Linked DNA regions of Chelatococcus sp. HY11. The main gene of each other region encodes a partner of the protein of the gene in region 2 in a complex. Links are inferred from orthologs where the notes say so. Each region holds a gene or a part of one and is shown on either strand. Other genes may lie near its edges. The genes, in order: trxA and trxB.

Region 1 (9,755 bases), 3.3 Mb from region 2 along the record:
TTTCTCCTGTTCGCGGAAAACCCGGCTGACGTCCTCCTTCTCGAAGTCGGTCTCGGTGGCGAGGCCGATGCCACCAATGTCATCTCCGAGCCGCTGGTGACGGTGGTGACGCCCGTCTCGCTCGATCACCCAGAATATCTCGGCAACCGCATTACCAGCGTTGCCGCGGCCAAGGCAGGCATTTTCAAGCGTGGCGTGCCCGCCGTCATCGCGCCCCAGGACCCGGAAGCCTCAGCCGTGCTGGAGGCCCGCGCCGAACGTATCGGCGCGCCGCTGATCATCGGCGATCAGGACTTCTCCGTTCATGAGGAAGGCGGGCGCCTCGTCTATCAGGACGAGCGCGGGCTGCTCGATCTGCCCCTGCCCCGCCTGTCCGGCCGCCATCAGCATATCAATGCCGGCACCGCGATCGCGGCGCTGCGCGCCGGTGGCTTCGATCGCCTGCCCGTCTCGGCTTATGAAACGGGCCTCAAGAATGCCGACTGGCCAGCGCGGATGCAGCGCCTGACACGCGGCGATCTCATCGCGCATGCACCCGAAGGCGCTGAAATCTGGCTCGACGGCGGCCACAACCCCGAGGGCGGCCGTGCCATCGCCAGCGCCATGGCCGACATGGAAGAGAGCCGGCCGGCACCGCTCGTGCTCATTGTCGGCATGCTCGGCACGAAGGACGCGGTTGGCTTCCTCTCCCCCTTCGCGGGCCTTGCCCGTGAATTGCTGGCGGTGTCGATGACCACGCAGCTCGCCGCGCGCCCGGCGGAGGAAATCGCCGAAATCGCCCAGGAGCTCGGCTTCGTCACGTCGGCCCATGCCAGTGTTGAGGCAGCCCTCGGCTCTCTCAAGCACCAGGATTGGGAGCATCCCCCGCGGATCCTGATCACCGGGTCGCTCTATTTCGCGGGTGAAGTGCTGGCCGCAAACGGAACCCCACCGACCTGAGCATCCGCCGGAATTATAGAGAATATCGTGTTTGAATGGAGACCCGCGGTTATTCCGGGGCCTCGCCTCAGCGAGGAGCCCGGAATCCATGAACACACGGCCTGACAAGAACACGCATCGGACCGTGCCCCCTCGTGGTTACCGCCGTGTTCATGGATTCCGGGCTCGGGCCTCTCGGCCCGCCCGGAATGACACGGCGGTACCGTTTGAAGTCAGCATGACCAGGGGCGCGGAACACGCCGCCAACCCCTTCCCCGGAGCTGATACCCTGCCGCGTGGGAAGGCACGGTTCCCTGTCCGGTTTACGACAAGAGCTGCCTCAATAAAAAACCCGGCTCCGCGAGGGGCCGGGTTTTCTCTTTCGCTCGAAAATCGCGGCGCGGGAGGCGCCAAGACCTGATCAGACCGAACCGGAGATCCAGCGGGACAGGTCGCTCTTGGGTGCCGCGCCGACTTTCTGGCCGGCGAGCTTGCCGTCCTTGAAGAGGAGCAGCGTCGGGATCGAACGGATGCCGAACTGCGCGGCCGTGGCCGGGTTCTCATCCACATTGACCTTCACGACCTTGACCTTGCCGGCGAGCTCCGTGGAAATCTCTTCCAGGGCCGGGCCGATCATCTTGCAGGGGCCGCACCATTCCGCCCAGAAGTCCACAACCACCGGCTCGCCCGCTTTCAGGACGTCGGCTTCGAAACTCGCATCGGTTGCCTTGATGGTCGCCATGATGAAAAACCTTTCGTGGGTGGCAGGCTGCACGGGGAAGCCCATGGCCGTCCGTTGGATGGGAACGTAAGAAGCGGGATGGGATGGGTCAAGGAGCAGGCAGCACAAGTCACGCCTGCTTGACAAGCATGAGTGCGGCCTCAAGCGCCTCCGGCGGCACCTTGAACACGCGCGGGCCGCGCGTATAGACGAGGAAAGCCCGGACCGGCCGATCGGGATAGATCTCGGCGAGCAAGGCCGCGTAGACCGCGAGCTGCGCGAGATGGCTCGCCGGGGCCGCATCGAGCGTTGCCGGTGGCCAGTGACTCGTCTTGAAATCCGCCACATGAACGGCGTCCGCGGTGACGGCGAGACGGTCGATCTGGCCCGAGACCGGTACGGCCTCATCATCAATGGTGATCGCGCCAGCGATCGGCACCTCGGCGCGGCTCGATGGGCCGAACAAGGCCGCAAGGTCCGGCCGGGCGAGCACCGCCAGCGCGTCCGTGACGATGCCATCCCGCGTCGCGGCGTCGAGGCCGGTGGCGCGCACCTCCAGAAGCGCCGCGATCTCCCGTGCCATGGCCTCTCCGCCGCGCATGAGGCCCTCCGGCAGATGCTGCAGGAGTTTGTGCAGGAAGTCGCCCCCGAGCCGAGCCGCGCGGCGCGCGTCCTCATCACGCCGGGAACGCGGCGGCGCTCCCAAAGGACCGGCCAGAGGACCTCCAGAAGGAAAACCAGCCGCCTCCGGAAGCTGATCCGCCGCGCCAAGGGCGCTTGACGGCCTGAGCGGGGGGCGCGCCTCGGCTTCCGGCGGCAGGCGGCGATCGAGCCAGGCGGGCAGGCTCGGCAAAGCCACCGCGGCCGCGGCCGGCGGCGCGGAGGGGCTCGCCGGCCGCGCGGGATCCCGCCAACGCCAGACGGTGCCGTTGCCGTGGGGAGCCGGAGCCTCGACGAGCCCGTATGCGCCGGCCTCCAGCCCCTTGCGAATCATCGCCGGCCAGCTCTTCTCCGGCAATGGCCGGAAGTCGCCGGTCTTGGCGTCGCGGCCAAGGCTCGTGTAGGAGGCCACCACCAGCCGCTCCTTGGCCCGGGTCATGGCCACATAGAGCAGGCGATTGTGCTCCTCCTCCGCCTCGCGCCGCAATCTGTCGCGCACCCCTGCGACCGCCGCGGGATCGAGCTCGCTCCTCGGTGACCAGATCGGCAAGGCAGGGCCATCGCGGCCGGCAATGGCGAAAAGCTTGGGATCGGTGCGCCCGGTCGGCACATCGCAGCCATCCGCAAGGATGACGACGGGTGCCTCCAGTCCCTTGGCACCGTGCACGGTCATGACGCGGATCTCATCATGGCCATCTTCGAGATCGCGCTTCACCTCGCGTTCGGCCTCGCCGAAGGCGACGAGGAAACCCGCCAGGGACGGTGCCTGCCGCCGTTCATAGCCGAGCGCCGCGGCCATGAATTCGTCGATGGCGTCGCCCGCCTCGGCGCCGAGGCGGGCCACCAACCGGCGGCGCCCACCGCCGGGACCGATCAGATGGGCGTAGAAGGCGAAGGGACCGCCCCGGCGTGCCCGCTGGCGCCAGTCCGCCAGCAGCCCGACGGCGCGCACGGCCCGCTCATTGCCCGCTTCCGCCGCCAGCGCCAAGGCGTGGTCGAGCGATTGCTCCTCGGGCCGCTCGGCGCCGATGCGCATGAGGTCGTCGTCGTCGAGGCCAACGAGCGGCGATTTCAGGAGCGCCGCGAGCGTCAGGTCGTCCGCCGGCAGCAAGGCCGCGCGGCCGGCCGCGACGAGGTCGCGCACCGCGATATGTTCGGTGACCTTGAGCCGGTCGGCGCCGGCCACCGGCAGGCCGGTGTCCTTCAGCGCGCGGATCAGGGATTCGTAGAAGCCGCCGCGCTTGCGCACCAGGATGAGGATGTCGCCGGGCGAGAAGCGCCGGCCGTCGTCGCCCCCGCCTGTCCAGTGCTTCACGGCCCGCGCGATGCGCCGCGCAAGCCGCACCTGGGGCGATCCCTCCTCGAGCTCATCGACGGGCAGCGTCCAGGCTTCCGCATCGACCACCTCCGTGGGGCGTTCGGCCTCCCAGAACTCGACAAGGCCCGCGAGCTGCGGCCGGGCGCTCTCATGGACCGTGCCGACGGCATCGTCATCGAAGGACAGGCCCTGGAAATGCTGGGGATCGGCGAAGACCGCATCGACCGCCTTCAACACCTCCGGCGCCGAGCGGAAGGACACTGTCAGGCGCACATCCTCGAAGGCTTGGCCAGCGGCCTCGACGCGCCGGCGGAAATAGCGGCCGCTGTCGTCGAACTCGCGTGGCGCCGCGCCCTGGAAACCGTAGATGGACTGCTTGGGATCACCCACCGCGAACAGCGTCCGCCGCGTCAGCGCGGCGCTGTCGCCAGCGGTGAACTCTTCCGCGAGCGCCTTGAGGATGCGCCACTGCTCCGGGCTCGTATCCTGCGCCTCGTCGACCAGGATGTGGTCGATGCCGGCATCGAGCTTGTAAAGCACCCAGGCCGCCTCATGGCGGGCGAAGAGATCGACCGTGCGGGCGATCAGATCGTCGAAATCCAGCGCGCCGCGTGCGTTCTTGGAGGCCTCGACGCGGGTGAAGACCGCGCTCGCGAGCGTCAGCAGGGCGGCTGTGCGCTCGACGGCGAGCACAGCCTTGAGCCGTCCGGTCAGCCCGGCGAGGCGATCGCGCTCGTCGCGGAGCTGCTGGACCAGGTCTGGATCAATGGCTTTCGTGCCGAAGCGACTGTCTGAACGCGGCTCGCCAGCCTGGGTAAAAAACACAGATTGATAGGCGGCTAATTTGTCGGCCGGGTTCGTTGCGGCGAGCGCTGCCCGGAAGCAGTCGGCCAGAGCCTGATCCGTCGTTTTGCCAGCGGCCAGTGCCGTGATGATGTCGGGCCAATCGGCCTCGGGGATGCCCTCCCCCAGCATCTGGCGTTCCACGCTGGCGCGATCGTCGGCGGGCTCGAGGCCGAGCGCGGCCTTGATGGCGTCGGTCGCGATGCCTCCGCCTGACGGCCCGGGTTCCCTGGAAAGGCCCTGCCGCAGCAAGGCCTTGGCGCGCAATGCCTCGGCAAGGGCCTTGTCGATGGTGACATCGCCCGCCTCCTCCACCAGCCGGGCCAGAGCCGCAGCGAGCGCCGGGGCGCGGCCGGCGATGGCATCGCTGATCACGGCGACGCGGGCGCGGGCGAGAAGATCGGCGGCATCCGTGTCGTCCAGCACCTCGAAGCGGGCCGGGACATTCGCCTCGAAGGGGAAGAGATGCAGAACGCGCTCGCAGAAGGCGTGGATGGTCTCGATCTTCAGCCCGCCGGGCGTCTCGATGGCGCGCGCGAAGAGCCGCCGGGCGACCGCACGGAGATCGGCGGTCGGCGGCTTGCCGGTGAGGCGAAGCAAGGCGGCGTCGAGTGCTGCGTCATCCAGCGCGACCCAGCGGCCGAGGTCGTCGAACACCCGGTTCGACATATTGGCGGCGGCGGCCTTGGTGAAGGTGAGGCAGAGGATGCGCCCGGGCTCCGCGCCCGCCAGCAGAAGCCGCAGCACCCGGTTGGCGAGCACGGTGGTCTTGCCGGAGCCGGCATTGGCCGACACCCAGGCCGAGGCGGCCGGATCAGCTGCCCGATGCTGGTCATGGATGACGCGACCGATGACCTCATCAGCGGACGGAGGCGTAACGCTCATTCGCCGCCTCCCTCGTCGCCGCCGGTGGACCATTCGCGCACCCGCGCCAGATGGTCATAGACACCCTCGCGCTTGGCGTATTCGGCGAAGGGCCGTGAGGCGAAGCCGATCTCACCACGGCAATAGCGCGACAGAAGCTGCGCCAGCCGGGTGGGATGCTCGGTGACGAGATCCGCGACACTCCGGGTTTCGCCCCGCTCCGGCTGCACCGGCCGGGGCTTGAGAGGCTCCTTGCCGCCGGTGGCGCCGACATAAAGCAGCTCTATCCGATCCGCGGGCATGGACGCCGGGCCCTTGAAACCGCCCGCGACCAGCATGGCGGCTTCCAGGGTCATCTGCGGCGCGAAGCCGGCGAAGATCTGCTTGGGCGTCGGCACCTGGCCCGTCTTGAAATCCACGATCACTGCGAGGTTGTCGTTTTCCTCGACGCGGTCGGCGCGCCCCCGCAGGGAAAAGCTCGATCCGTCCGCGAGCACGAGATCGAGCGCGCCGGAAATCTCGGCATGGAGCCGCCCCAGGCCCGGACGGCGGGCGGCCTCCCATGCCACATAAGCCTCCGCGAGCCTGAGGAAGCGCGGCCACCACAGGGCCATGACGTCGGGATAGGCCCCATAGGGCGCGAACACTTCACGGCCGATCGCGGTGAGAGCGGCGAGCGCATCGGCCGGGAGGGCTCCCGGGTAAGTGTTGGCGAAACTGCCAAGCGCCTCATGGACGAGATTGCCGCGGTCAGCTGCGCCCGGAGGCACCGCGAGGCCGTCCAGCGGATCGAGCTTCAGCACATGCCGGGCGTAGATGGCATAGGGGTCACGCACCAGCGTCTCGACCTCGGTGACGCTGAGGGAGCGCGGAATGAGGTGGAGCGGCGGCTTCGGCATCGGCCGACGCAGGGAGGGCTCAGCCGGTGCGTGTTCCAAGGCCTCGGCCCAGGCGAGGATCGTGCGGCCGCGCGCGCGAACCGCCTCCCAGGCCTCGCCTCCCGCCAGCGCCTTCATGCGCTGCAGAAAGCGCGATGGCACGGTCGGCGCCCCCTCGCGCTTCAACGAACGGGTGATCACCGCGTCACGCGTGCCCAGGGCCTCGACGAAGTCATGGGCGGTCTGGCCGATGCGCCGCTCCGGCGGGCTCATCCCGAGCGCGGTGCGCATGGGGCGATTGAGGAAGGCGTCCGTCCGCACCACCGGCGGCCAGATGCCCTCGTCGAGGCCGCCCAGCACGATCCTGTCGGCGGTGAGGAGGCGGGCCTCCAGCAGCCCGAAGACCTTGGCGCGGCGATGCGCGGCCTCGCCCCGGCGCAGCACGCGCTCCGCCAGGAGCCCCGCAAAGAAGGCCGGATAATCCCCCGGGCGGCCGATGAGCTCAGCGGATTTTACGACGGCGAGATCATCGAACAGGCTGGCGAGGTCTCCCCAGCCATCGGCGCGCGGCGGATCCCAATCCTCCTCCGGCGCGCGTGCCGAGACCGCGCGCAAAACTGCGTCGTGGGCTGAGGCCATCGCGACGAGGTCGGCCGCACCATCCGCGAAACTCCTGACGTCGAGGGGGGCGAAGGCGGCCTCCAGCGCGTCAAGCAGCGCCGCCACGCGTTCCCAGGCCGAGGGGCCAAGGCGCCGCAGGGGACGTGGGCTGCGACGGCTCGCGGCCTCTCTCCGGCGTTCGGGGAGAACGGCCTTCAACCCGGCGATGCCGGGCGGTGCCTCCGGCCCGCGCAGCAGGCCGATCTCAAGCTCCGTTGCCGCCTGACGCGCCGTCGCGAAGCTCTGTCCGAAGGTCGCGTCGGGGTGATTGAGGAGCGCGAGCAGGTCCGGTGCAGCGAAATCGGCAAACGCCACATCAGCGACGAGCTGGGCGAGGCTGCCGGCGCGCGAGCGGCTGAGCGGCAGCCCGGCCGAATCTTCCACCGCGATATCCCAGCGGGCGAGCTCGGCGATGGTGCGTTCGGCCAACATGCGATCCGGCGTGACGAGCGCGACTGTCGCGCCCGGCGTCTCCAGCGCCTCGCGCATGGCGAGCGCCGCGGCCAGCGCCTCGGAACGTTCATCCGGCGCCTCCACAAGGGTGAGGCCCGCAAGGGCGGCGCGTGTCGTCGTGGCGAAGTCTCCCGTGCCCTGGCGATACTCCGCCCAGACGTGGGTGGTCTCGGCCGGGCGCAGCGCCTCGGCGAGGAAGCTCGCGCGGGCCGCGACCTCCGGGGGAAGATCGGCGAGTTCCTGAACCTCGGCGCGGTCGATGCCAATGGTGGTGATGAGACGTTGCAAGGCGGCTTGGGGATGGCCGTGTCTCGCATCCGCGATAGCGCGCCACGAGGGTTCGTCCAGCCCGCGATCGAGGCCTGGCAGGACGACAGCGCCCTGCGGCAGCCGCGATACGGCGGCGATGAGATGGGCCGTCGCCGGCACCGAGCCGGTGGACCCGGCGACGATCATCGGCGCCTCCGGCCGTTCACGGGCGAGCCGTTCGGCGTCAGCGAGGATGATGGCGTTGCGCCGGCTGACGGGATCGCTCGCGCCACGGTCCGCCAGAATCTGCGGCCAGGTCTCGGCGGCGATTTTCAGGAAGTCGAGCGTGATGCCGTAGTAGCGGGAATAGCGATCCTCCACGAGGCTGTGCAGGCTCTCCCAAGCAATACCCTCGGTGGCAAGCGCGTCCATGAGGCGGGCGAGATCCCCCGCGAGCCCGAGCGCATCGGCCGGGGAAGCCGGCACGAGCAATGGCTCGTGATCGTCAAGCCGCAGGAGGGCGCGATCGACGGCCTTGGCCCAGGCGAGCACCAGCCGCGTCAGGATGAGGCGTCGTTCCGTCTCGCCGATCGCCGGCGGGAAGCCGGTAAAGTCCCCCTCGCCCATTCCGCCAAGGTCGGCGGCAAGGGCAATCTCGGCATCATCGACATCACCCAGCGGCACGATGCGCGGGAGAAGCACCGCCCGCCCGCCACAGCGCTCGGCGAGAAGGGTCGTCAGGGCCCGCGCCGCGCGGCGGGTGGGCAGGAAGATGGTAGTATCGGCGAGCGCCAGCGGATCGACGGTGCCATCGGAAAGCCCGAGGCCGGGCAGGATGCGCCCGGAGGCCAGCGCCTCGACCAGCGTCGGCAGAAAGGGCGCGCCCGGCGCAATGGTGAAGACCCTCGGCGATGGCGCCCTTGCCATCCTTACCTCGCGCTCGCGACGAAGGTCTCTTCGGCGAGCTTGACGGCGGCCGGCGTGCCGACATGCAGCCACTGGCCGTCGAGCCTGACGCCATAGAGACGGCCGGCGGTAATGGCGCGATCGAACAGGAGGTTCAGTGAAAAGGAACCCTCGGGGGTATTCTCGAACAGCTCCGGCTTGGCAATGGCTACGCCGGCGTAGATGAACGGCGCGAGTTCCCGCTCGCCCCGCCGACGCAGGACACCGGCCGGATCCATCGTGAAATCGCCGTAGCCCTCATCGCCGATGCTGGTGGCGCCGGAAGCGAGGAGGAGCAGGATATCCATGCGCGCGGGATCCCAGATCCGCCCCATGCGCGCGATATTGCCGTGTGGCCCCTCGAGCCATAGCGAATCGGTGTTGATGATGAAGAACGGATCCGGCCCGAGCAGCGGCAGGGCCTTCTTGATGCCGCCCCCCGTCTCCAGGAGCTTGCCGCGCTCGTCGGAAATGATGATATCCGGCGCCTTGCGGCGCTTGAGATGCTGCTCCACGAGATCGGCGAGATAATGGACATTGACCACGGCCCGCTTCACCCCGGCGGCCGCCAGCCTGTCGAGCCCATGGTCGAGCAGGGAGCGGCCCGCGATGCGGATGAGGGGTTTGGGGGTCGTCGCCGTGATCGGGCGCATGCGCTTGCCGAGGCCGGCGGCCAGCACCATGGCGGTGATCGGCAATTGCCCGGCTTCTCGGCCCGCATGCTGGTCTGCCGTGCGGCCGGCATTCGCGGGAGAATCTATCGTCGAACCGTCTGTCATCGTGGATCGATCTTGAGGGGGGCCGCCCTCCGGATCTTGGGAAGCGGCCGCTACGCGGGGGGGCGGGCGACGAGGCCCGGCAGGCGAGCCTCATACCAGAGCTTCAGCTCCGACAACACCGGATGTGCGAGATTGCGCGCGAGATAGTCCTGCATCCGTGGCAGATGATCGAGATATTGGGGTTTGCCGTCGCGCTTGTCGAGCCGCACGAATGTCCCGAACAGCTTGGTCGCGCGCTGCGCGCCCAGAATAGCGTAAGCCTCGGCGAAGCTCGCCACGTTGAATTCGGGATGGCTCACCCGGCGCAGCTTCGCGTAATGCGCGATGAGTTCAAGCTCGAGTGCGGCGGGCATTGTCACCCGCGCGTCCTGCAGCAGGGCCACGACGTCATAGGCCGGATGCCCCAGCACGGTATCCTGCAGATCGATGAGCCCGACGCGCGCCAGCCCTTGCCGCTGCGGCAGCCA
Region 2 (9,693 bases):
CGGTGATTGCGCTCTGGCTTCGGCAGGTTGGGCATGTGGACAGTGGCCGCGGTGAAGCCACCGGAACCTCCGTCGTCATTCCGGGGCGGGCCGGAAGGCCCGAGCCCGGAACCCATGTACACAACGCCAGACAAACAGAGGGCCGTGTCCAACGCGTCTTCTTTTCCGACGCCATGTTCATGGTTTCCGGGCTCTTCGCCGACGCGAAGCCCCGGAATGACGCGATCTTCGGCAAGGCCACGCGACCAACTGTCCGCTCACCTCGAGCCTGTCCTGCGCCCCTGGGGTTCGCTGGAAATGCTCTAGGCCCTTGTTTCCACGCATTTTCTCCACGCGAACCGGTTCCCACTTCGCTGGAAAATGCTCTAGTCTGTCCACCGGCGCGGCATGCGCCGTGCAAGAACAAGATCGGGAAGGCAAGGGATGGCGGGCGAGGATAGGGGAGGCGAGACCCATCTCGCCACGAATGAGACGGCGCCCTGGTTCTCGGCTTATCCAGACTCAATCCCTCACGCGATAGAGCCGCGCGGCACCCTGGCGGATCTGTTCAGCACGGCGATCGCGCAGTTCGACAGCCGCCCGGCCTTCAAGAGCTTCGGCTCGGTATTGAGCTACCGGGCTCTTGGGCAGGCGGCTGACAAAGTCACCGCCTGGCTGCAGGCGCAAGGATTCGTGAAGGGCGACCGGATCGCCATCATGATGCCGAACGTGCTCGCCTTTCCCGCGGTGATGATCGGCGCCATCCGCGGCGGTTACACGGTCGTCAATGTCAATCCGCTCTATACCGCGATCGAGCTGACCCACCAGCTCCAGGATGCGGGCGCGCGTGCCATGTTCGTCCTGGAGAATTTCGCACATACCGTCGAGATGGCGCGGCCGGATCTCGGGCTCGACGCCGTTGTGGTGGTCGCCCCCGGCGATCTCATGGGGTGGAAGGGCCATCTCGTCAACGCCGTTTCGCGGCACATGAAGCGCGCCGTGCCGCCCTTCGCCTTGCCGGGACACCACAGGCTCAGCGCCATCATGGCCGCCCCGGCCGGACGGGTGTCACCCGTCGCCATCGACGGCGCGGATATCGCTTTCCTGCAATACACCGGGGGGACCACGGGAACACCGAAGGGCGCGATGCTGACGCACCGCAATATCGTCGCCAATGTCGCCCAGATCCGCGCCTGGGTCGGCGCCTGGGTGCCCGATGGCCTCGAAGGGCAGGTTATGGTGACGGCGTTGCCCCTCTATCATATCTTCTCACTGACCGCCTGCTGTATCAGCCGCTTCGTCTGCGGCGCCTGCTCGCTTCTGATCGCCAATCCGCGTGATATCGCGGGGCTGGTGAAGACCCTCCAGAAGGAGCGCTTCACGATGCTCTGCGGCGTGAACACCCTGTTCAATGCCATCCTGAACCATCCGGGAGCGAAGGAGATCGACTTCTCACGGCTTGCCTTTTGCGTGTCGGGAGGCATGGCGACCCAGGCGGCGGTGGCGGAGCGCTGGAAGGACCTGACGGGCCAGCCGATCATCGAGGGCTATGGCCTTTCGGAAACCTCGCCCGTGGTGTCCGTCAACCGGCTCGATATCGAGGCGTTCACGGGCACAATCGGCTATCCCCTGCCGTCGACCAAGGTGGTCATCCGTGCCCCGGGCGCGAGCGATGATTTGCCGATCGGCAGCGTTGGCGAGCTGTGCGTGCGTGGCCCGCAGGTGATGGCCGGTTACTGGCGACAACCGGACGCGACAGCCGCGGTGATGACCGCGGACGGCTTCTTCCGCACCGGCGATCTTGCCGTGATGGAAGCGGATGGCGCGTTGCGGATCGTCGATCGCATCAAGGACATGGTGATCGTCTCGGGTTTCAACGTCTATCCGACCGAGGTGGAGGACGTGCTGGTGCGGCATCCGAAGGTACTGGAGGCGGCCGTGATCGGCTTGCCGGACGCGCAGTCGGGTGAAATGGTCGCTGCTTACATCGTGCGGCGCGATGCGAGCCTGACGGATGAGGAGATCAGGACCTTCGCGCGCCAGTCGCTTACGCCTTACAAGATGCCGCGGCAGATCATCTTCTGCGACAGCCTGCCGAAGTCCAATGTGGGCAAGGTCCTGCGCCGCGTCCTGCGCGAGACCGTGCTCGACGGGCATCCGTCGGCGTCAAGCACCTGAACGTGATTTGCGCTTCGCGCGCGAGAGGCGCTTCCTCTGGCGCAACAGACGTCAGCGCTGGAAATCAGCGCCACAAGCGATGGGGCCGTGTATGTTCGTCAGAGCAAAACGTGGCTGGGATATTCCCGAACGTGAAGCTGTTGAAGAGGCGATCTTTCTCAATCGCCGCGCTTTCATGGCGGGTGGTACCGCGATGGCGCTTGCCGCCGGCGGGCAGGCACTTGCCGCAGACAGCCCCTATCCGGCGGCCCGCAATGATCGCTACAAGCTCGCCCAGCCGGTGACGCCGGAGAGCGACAACACCAACTACAACAATTTCTACGAGTTCGGCTTCTCCAAGCGCGTCGCCTCCGCAGCCGAGGCGCTGCCGATCTCGCCTTGGACGGTCAAGATTGACGGCCTCGTCGAGAAGCCGTTCGAGATCGCCTTCGAGGATCTTCTGCGGCGCGTCAGCCTGGAGGAGCGCCTCTATCGGCACCGCTGCGTCGAGGCATGGTCAATGGCCGTGCCATGGACGGGCTTTCCGATGCGCGCATTGGTGGATATGGCGCGACCGCTCGGCTCTGCCAAATATGTCGTGATGAAGACCTTCCTCAATCCGAAGGTGGCGCCCGCGCAGAAGCAGACGTGGTATCCTTGGCCCTATACTGAGGGGCTCACCATCGCCGAGGCGACCAATGAGCTCACATTCATGGTCACGGGCGCCTACGGCAAACCGTTGCCCAAGGTGATGGGCGCGCCGATCAGGCTGGCGACTCCCTGGAAATACGGCTTCAAGTCCATCAAGTCGATCGTCGCCATCTCCTTCTCGGAGACGCGTCCGGTCAGCTATTGGGAGAGCCTGCAAAACTCCGAGTACGGCTTCTGGGCCAATGTGAACCCCGATGTTGCCCATCCCCGCTGGAGCCAGGCGCGCGAGGAGGTGCTGGGCACGGGCGAATATCGGCCGACCGTGATCTACAACGGCTACGGGGAATACGTCGCCGACATGTACAAGGGAATGGAAGGGGAACGCCTCTTCATGTAGAGGCTCCTGTCTCGCAGGACGTCGATTTCCCGGTGAAGATGCTGGCCATCGGGACGCTTAGAACAAGCCGGTCCGCAAAGACATCATCTGGCTCACAGCGTCGGGGCAACGCGCTCGACCAGGCCCACAAAGAAAAGGAGCCGGATCTCCGCTAGGGAAATCCGGCCCGAGTTAATGTCTGACCGAAGTCAGAACACTTCCAGAGGGGAACGGCCGAAAACAAGCTCTACGCCGGGAGGTGGTGCGGAGCCCAACGTCTTCAGCCACGATCAATATGATAGAGTTTCTGCCTTTTTGCAATGCAACATGTGACATGACTGCTATGCAGTTGCCGCATATTTAGTCGGTAAGTCCTGCTGATACCCGTACAACTTGGCCGTTCGCGCGGATGCGGCTGCTGAAAAAATCAATCATCTTAGACCGTTAATGGGCATCCGGAACTGCTTGAACGTGGCGGCAAGAATCCGTTGACTCTTTTAAAAAAATTCAAACTGGCTCTTCCCGAGCGGCATTTAACGCTAAAATTCCGCATGGTTGCGAATTTCAAGGTACTTAAATACCCGAATCACTTTGACAAGGATGGCCGGCTTGTATGTCTCAGCTCAGTTCGGCGATTGGCTTAGATCTGATTGACGCTGTCGAATCGTGCGATGGATGCATGCGAGCCCGCCCGTGGACAGCGAAAACCATTGCGCGCCGCAACCTGCTGATTTTTTAGGCACAGAGATAACGGGTTTGGTTGCCACTTTTTGAGTTGGAATTGACGGTTATTCCCAATTCAGACTTCTAGGCGACCCCGTGACTAACGAGGCGGGCCTGATGCGACATCGCGTCTAACGACGAGGTCGAGCTTCGCGAGGCTCGATAGAATCCGAAATGCCGCGAGGCCGCACGCGCTGGTTGCGCGCGCTCGATCCGTGATGGCGGCAAGGCGGCGCACGTGCCTCACGAAGCCCTTGGTCAGTAGGTCCAGCGTTGGGCCTTGCTGATCAGGAAGTCCCGGAAAACCTGGACGCGCGCCACATTCTTCATCTCTTCGGGAAAGACGAGGTAGCTGTCGAGCGACGGCATCTCCACATCGGTGAGGATCTGCACAAGGCCAAGCCCGGGTTCGACGAGATAGTCCGGCAAGACCGCTATACCTGAGCCCTTCTCCGTGGCCTTCTTGAGCGCCGTGATATTGTTGACCACGAGGTGATAGGCGCGCGGGTCCTTGACGTCGCGGCCCGCCGTCGCGAGCCAATGGGCGGCGAGCAGATAATGCGGGATCGCGCCGCCGAATGTCAGGATGCGGTGGCTGTCGAGATCGGCGAGCTTGTCCGGCTGGCCGAAGCGCTTGAGATACTCGGTGGACGCATAGACATGGAAATGCACTGTGAACAGCCGTCGCTGGATCAGGTCACCCTGAACCGGCTGGCGCAGCCGGATCGCGACGTCGGCCTCGCGCATGGAGAGGTCGAGTTCCTCATCGGTAAGAATAAGCTCGACGCGCACGTCGGGATAAAGGTCCAGGAATTCGCCGAGGCGCGGCGTCAGCCAATGTGATCCGAGCCCCAGTGTCGTGGTGACGCGCAGATTACCCGAGGGGCGTTCCCGGGATTCGGCGAGACGGGCGCGGGTCGAGTCGAGCCGCATGGTCATGTCCCGCGCGGCGCGGAACAATAGCTCGCCCTGCTCGGTCAGGATGAGGCCACGGGCGTGTCGATGAAACAGTGGCGCCTTCAGCTCTCGCTCAAGAGCGCTGACCTGCCGGCTGACGGCAGACTGGCTGAGGCCGAGATCATCGCCGGCCCGGGTGAAACTCCCTGCTTCAGCAACTGTGTAGAAGATACGAACTTTGTCCCAATCCACGGCCGCCCCCCGGGCGTTTCTTCGTTATCATCACTCTATCGTCGTCGAGCACGATCATTCGGCAGCCCGAAGGTCGGCCTCGCCGGTGACAAGCCAGCGTTCTGCCTCGAGCGCGGCCATGCAGCCGAGGCCGGCGGCTGTCACCGCTTGCCGGAAAACCTCGTCCGTGACATCGCCGGCGGCGAAGACGCCGGGGACCGACGTCGCGGTGGAGCCGGGCACTGTGCGGATATAGCCCGACGGTGTCAGATCAAGCTGTCCCACGACGAGCTCGCTTGCCGGCTTGTGGCCGATCGCGATGAACACGCCATCGGTCTCCCGCTCGGTGATCTCGCCCGTCAGCACATTGCGAAGACGCACGCCGGTCACATTGAGCGGCGCCTCATTGCCGCGAATTTCGTTGAGTTCGCTGTTCCACACCACATCGATGCGAGGATGCTCGAACAGCCGCTGCTGCAGAATACGCTCGGCGCGCAGGCTGTCGCGGCGATGGACAAGAGTGACCTTGGCGGCGATCTGCGCGAGATAGAGCGCTTCCTCGACGGCCGTATTGCCGCCGCCGATAACGATGACCGACTTGTTGCGGAAGAAGAAGCCATCGCAGGTGGCGCAGGCCGACACGCCGAAGCCTTGAAACTTGTGTTCGGACGGCAGGCCGAGCCAGCGAGCCTGCGCCCCGGTCGCGATGATCAGCGCGTCAGCCGAATAGGTGTCTCCCCCGTCGCCCTTGACCTGGAAGGGCCGGCGGCTGAGGTCGATCGCGGAAATATGGTCGTTGATCAGCCTGGTGCCGACATGCTCGGCTTGCAGACGCATCTGCTCGACAAGCCAAGGCCCCTGGATGACATCCGCAAAACCGGGATAGTTCTCGACATCCGTCGTGATCGTAAGCTGTCCGCCTTGCTGCAGTCCTGTGACCAATACCGGCTCAAGCATTGCCCGCGCTGCATAGATCGCAGCCGTATAGCCTGCCGGCCCGGAGCCGACGATCAAAACTTTACTATGCGTGTGGCTCATGATCAGGTCCAGAACGCAGCAGCTAAACACGCTGTCCGCGGGCGCGGCCTCAAGGCCGCGAGAAGGGTTACAAATTTGAACGATACCGCTTGAAAGCAGCAGCGATCGCATCCGCTATAGTCACGGTTGAATTTAATGGCAGGTATGCTCCCACTTCAAGCCTTCCGGTAAAAGGACGCACAGCTCCTGCCGACGTGAGGCCTTCCAGCAACGCTTTGATCTTACGGTGGCCACCCGAGGGCTCGTAAACCAGGATCGGCACGCCGGTGACAGCAGCCTCCGCGACCATGTTGGCCGAATCGGCCGTCACGACGACCGAATCGGCGAGCGCCAGCAGGGCGATGTAGGGATTCTCCCCCTGACCATCCCAGATATAGCCCCTGGCGCGGGCCACAACCTCCGACACCGCGTTGGCGAGGGCAGGGGACGTCCGTCGCGAAAGCGTTACCATCAGCGACACGTCAGAGGCTGCGAGGTCGCCGAGGAGCCCCGCAAAACGAGCGATGTCTTCCGCGGTGAAGCTGTGGTGGCGGCTATCGCCGCCCACGACGACGGCCGCGCGCGGCTTCGGCAATTCCGCGAGGAAAGGCGGCGGCGCGGTCCGCGCGGCGATGAGCCGCTCGGCCGTGATACGATGCGGACTTGTCAGCGTGGCGATGACATTCGGGCCGCGCAGGCGATCGTGAGCCGGCACCCAGATCAGATCGGCGGCGCCGGTTCCGGTCCGTGGGTCCTTGAGGATGACGGTGAAAGTTCGGCCGCGCGACGCGCGTTTTACATGGCGGACATAGGCGATAGCACGCCGACCGGACGCGATGAGGATGTCAGGGAATGGTGGGGCGACCGGGCTTCCCGAACGCGATGGCGCCTCACGCGGGTCGATCGGTCCATAGGGCATCGCCCAGGAAAATGGGGCACGCGGGGCTATCCGGCGAACGGAGGGCGTGAGACCCAGCGCCTCGGCGACCGCAAGGCACTGTCCTTCGTCGCCGATCTTGCCATCCGTCACCACCCATGACGTTGTATCAGCCGGCAGAATCACGACAGGCTCCGATTACGGTGCGCATGGTGGCTATCGCCCGACAGCCGCGCTTGTGTCAGTCTGCTCACCGGTCTACACAGCCTTCGCACCTGCGGGAAGGGATGGTTTCCCCTTGCGTTTCACTTTGGACGATACTGACTGGAAAATTCTGGCGGAGTTGCAGTCCGAAGGACGCATAACGAACGTCGAGCTCGCCAAGCGCGCGGGTCTGTCCGCTCCTCCCTGCCTCAGGCGGGTGCGTGCGCTCGAGGAGGCAGGCCTCATCAAGGGCTATCGCGCCATTCTTGATGAAAGACAGCTTGGCTACGAGGTGACCTGCTTTGCGATGGTTCATCTCGCCAGTCAGGCGGAGACCGATCTCGCCCAGTTCGAGGCGCGCATCCGGGCTTGGCCCCTGGTGCGGGAATGCTGGACCCTGTCCGGCGACATCGACTATCTCCTGAAATGCGTCGCGCCGGACCTAAAGTCGTTCCAGTCCTTCGTGCTGGAACTGACCGGATTGCCCAATGTGCGTAATGTACGCACGGCCATCACCCTTGATCAGGTCAAGGATGCGCCGATCATGCCATTTCCGGACAAGGAGACGGTGTAAAGTTACGGGTGGAAGTAGCTCTTCACCCAACGGGCGAAGTTCGTCGACAGGTACACCAGCCGCAGTTGATCGATGTTCGGCAGGTACCAGGCACCGGCCCCGTCGGAGGGCAAGGCGAGCAGAATATGTTGCTTGGCGAGCGTCTCGCCCGTCGAGGAGATGACGAAAGCATCGCCCTCGAGATAGTCGGTGGAGCTTCCGCCATCCATGGGCAGATCACCGCCGTCGCCACCGACGAAGCTCGTCAACGTCACGCCGGTGATAATGACCTGAAGGGTCGCGCCGGTCTTCGACGTCGTTCGCCGGTCAGCGAACTCCTTGGTGAGCTGGGCGGCGGTGGCCTGCTGGATGATGGCCGCCCAGTCAGTCAACCCTTTGGCCTGCAACGGAGACACATCAACGCTGATCGCTGAATATTGCAGTGTCGCTGCGACTTCGGCTGGAAGCTTGAGGTCGCCCCTCGATACGCAGCCTGCCAGAATGAGGGCCGCCAGTACGCCAGCGGCGGCGGTGCGACGTGATACGCTACGCATGACGGTCCCTCCTGCTTACTCTTTTAACGCGAATTCCAGGCTCGCGGTTCACTTGCGCCGCAGAGATGCCAGCCTGCCAAAAAAGGCGCGGGACTAGATGAAAGCGACTTTGACGATCTCGTAGGACTTGCCGCCGCCGGGCGTATTGACCTCGACCGTGTCGCCGACGGATTTGCCGATGAGCGCGCGAGCGACGGGGGACGTGATCGACATCTTGCCGCGGCGCACGTCCGCCTCGGGCTCGCCGACGATCTGATAGACGCGTTCTTCCTCGGTGTCCTCGTCGACGAGGGTCACGGTCGCACCGAACTTGACGCTCTTTCCATCGAGTTTGCTGACATCGATGATGTCAGCGCGCGAAATCAGGCCCTCGAGCTCCTGTACGCGGCCTTCATTGAGGCCCTGGGCTTCCTTCGCCGCGTGATACTCGGCATTCTCAGACAAATCGCCCAACGCACGCGCTTCCGCGATCGCCTGGATGATGCGCGGACGCTCCTGCTGCTGGCGGTGCTTCAACTCCGTTTCCAGAGCAGCGTAGCCCGCCGCGGTCATCGGGATCTTCTCCATTCGTCCTTCTCTCGCAATACAATGTCGCCCCCGGCCGTCCCGCCTTCGCGGGGTGGTCCGAACCCAGGGTTCCAGGGTCGGGATATTAGGCTATCGGGGATGCGACGGGATCAATGAAAAAACTCTGTTCTGCCACGACTGGCGGTCGATCAACCGTTGGCTGGCCAATAGTCCTGCAATGCACGCACCTCCAGTTCGCCGTCGAGATAGGCCTTGATGCCCTCGGCGGCAGCAGCAGCGCCTGCAAGAGTGGTATAGTAAGGTACCTTATGCAAGAGGGCCGCCCGACGCAGCGAACGTGAATCCGAGAGGGCCTGGGCGCCTTCCGTTGTGTTGAAGACGAGCTGAATGCCGCCGTTCTTGATGGCGTCGACGACATGCGGCCGCCCCTCCAGAACCTTGTTGATGCTCGACGCCGTAATGCCCTTGTCCTCAAGAAAGCGTTGCGTGCCGGAGGTCGCGACGATCTTGAAGCCGAGGCCGGTGAGGAGCCTCACGGTCGGCAGGATGCGCTCCTTGTCGACGTCCTTCACCGAAACGAAGACCGTGCCTGACGTCGGCACCTTGGTGCCACCGCCGAGCTGGCTCTTGGCGAAGGCGACCCCGAACGACCGATCGAGGCCGATGACCTCACCGGTGGAGCGCATTTCCGGTCCGAGCAGCACGTCGACGCCAGGGAAACGCGCGAAGGGGAACACCGCTTCCTTCACACCGATATGCTCAAGCTTCTTCGGCTTGAGGCCGAAGACGTCGAGAGCCTCGCCCGCCATGACGCGCGCCGCGATCTTGGCGATGGGCTCACCGATGACCTTGGCGACGAAAGGCACGGTCCGCGAGGCACGCGGGTTGACCTCGAGCACATAGATCGCGCCGTCCTTGATGGCATATTGCACGTTCATCAGGCCGC

The links.
Region 1: the proteins of trxB (region 2) and trxA are in contact, whole or in part, in a crystal structure (PDB 1F6M), measured with the Escherichia coli proteins. The link is inferred for Chelatococcus sp. HY11 from one-to-one orthologs.

Annotation. Positions count from the first base shown.
Region 1 is NZ_JAHBRX010000001.1:3,364,300-3,374,054, forward strand. The notes cover bases 1-2,952. They hold trxA (thioredoxin), read right to left. Parts: upstream 1,661-2,952; coding sequence 1,340-1,660; downstream 1-1,339. Other genes in these bases: KIO74_RS15345 (bifunctional folylpolyglutamate synthase/dihydrofolate synthase), read left to right, coding at 1-939; addA (double-strand break repair helicase AddA), read right to left, coding at 1,770-2,952. Outside these bases: more of addA, read right to left, coding at 2,953-5,345; double-strand break repair protein AddB, read right to left, coding at 5,342-8,491; KIO74_RS15365 (nucleotidyltransferase family protein), read right to left, coding at 8,494-9,192; tRNA (adenosine(37)-N6)-threonylcarbamoyltransferase complex ATPase subunit type 1 TsaE, read right to left, coding at 9,339-9,755. UniProt on the Escherichia coli protein: Participates in various redox reactions through the reversible oxidation of its active center dithiol to a disulfide and catalyzes dithiol-disulfide exchange reactions.
Region 2 is NZ_JAHBRX010000001.1:79,718-89,410, forward strand. What follows is about bases 4,072-6,961. They hold trxB (thioredoxin-disulfide reductase), read right to left. Parts: upstream 6,053-6,961; coding sequence 5,090-6,052; downstream 4,072-5,089. Other genes in these bases: KIO74_RS00390 (LysR family transcriptional regulator), read right to left, coding at 4,145-5,035; KIO74_RS00400 (mitochondrial fission ELM1 family protein), read right to left, coding at 6,120-6,961. Outside these bases: KIO74_RS00380 (AMP-binding protein), read left to right, coding at 424-2,157; protein-methionine-sulfoxide reductase catalytic subunit MsrP, read left to right, coding at 2,249-3,184; more of KIO74_RS00400, read right to left, coding at 6,962-7,094; KIO74_RS00405 (Lrp/AsnC family transcriptional regulator), read left to right, coding at 7,207-7,686; KIO74_RS00410 (hypothetical protein), read right to left, coding at 7,689-8,219; transcription elongation factor GreA, read right to left, coding at 8,313-8,786; carB (carbamoyl-phosphate synthase large subunit), read right to left, coding at 8,936-9,693.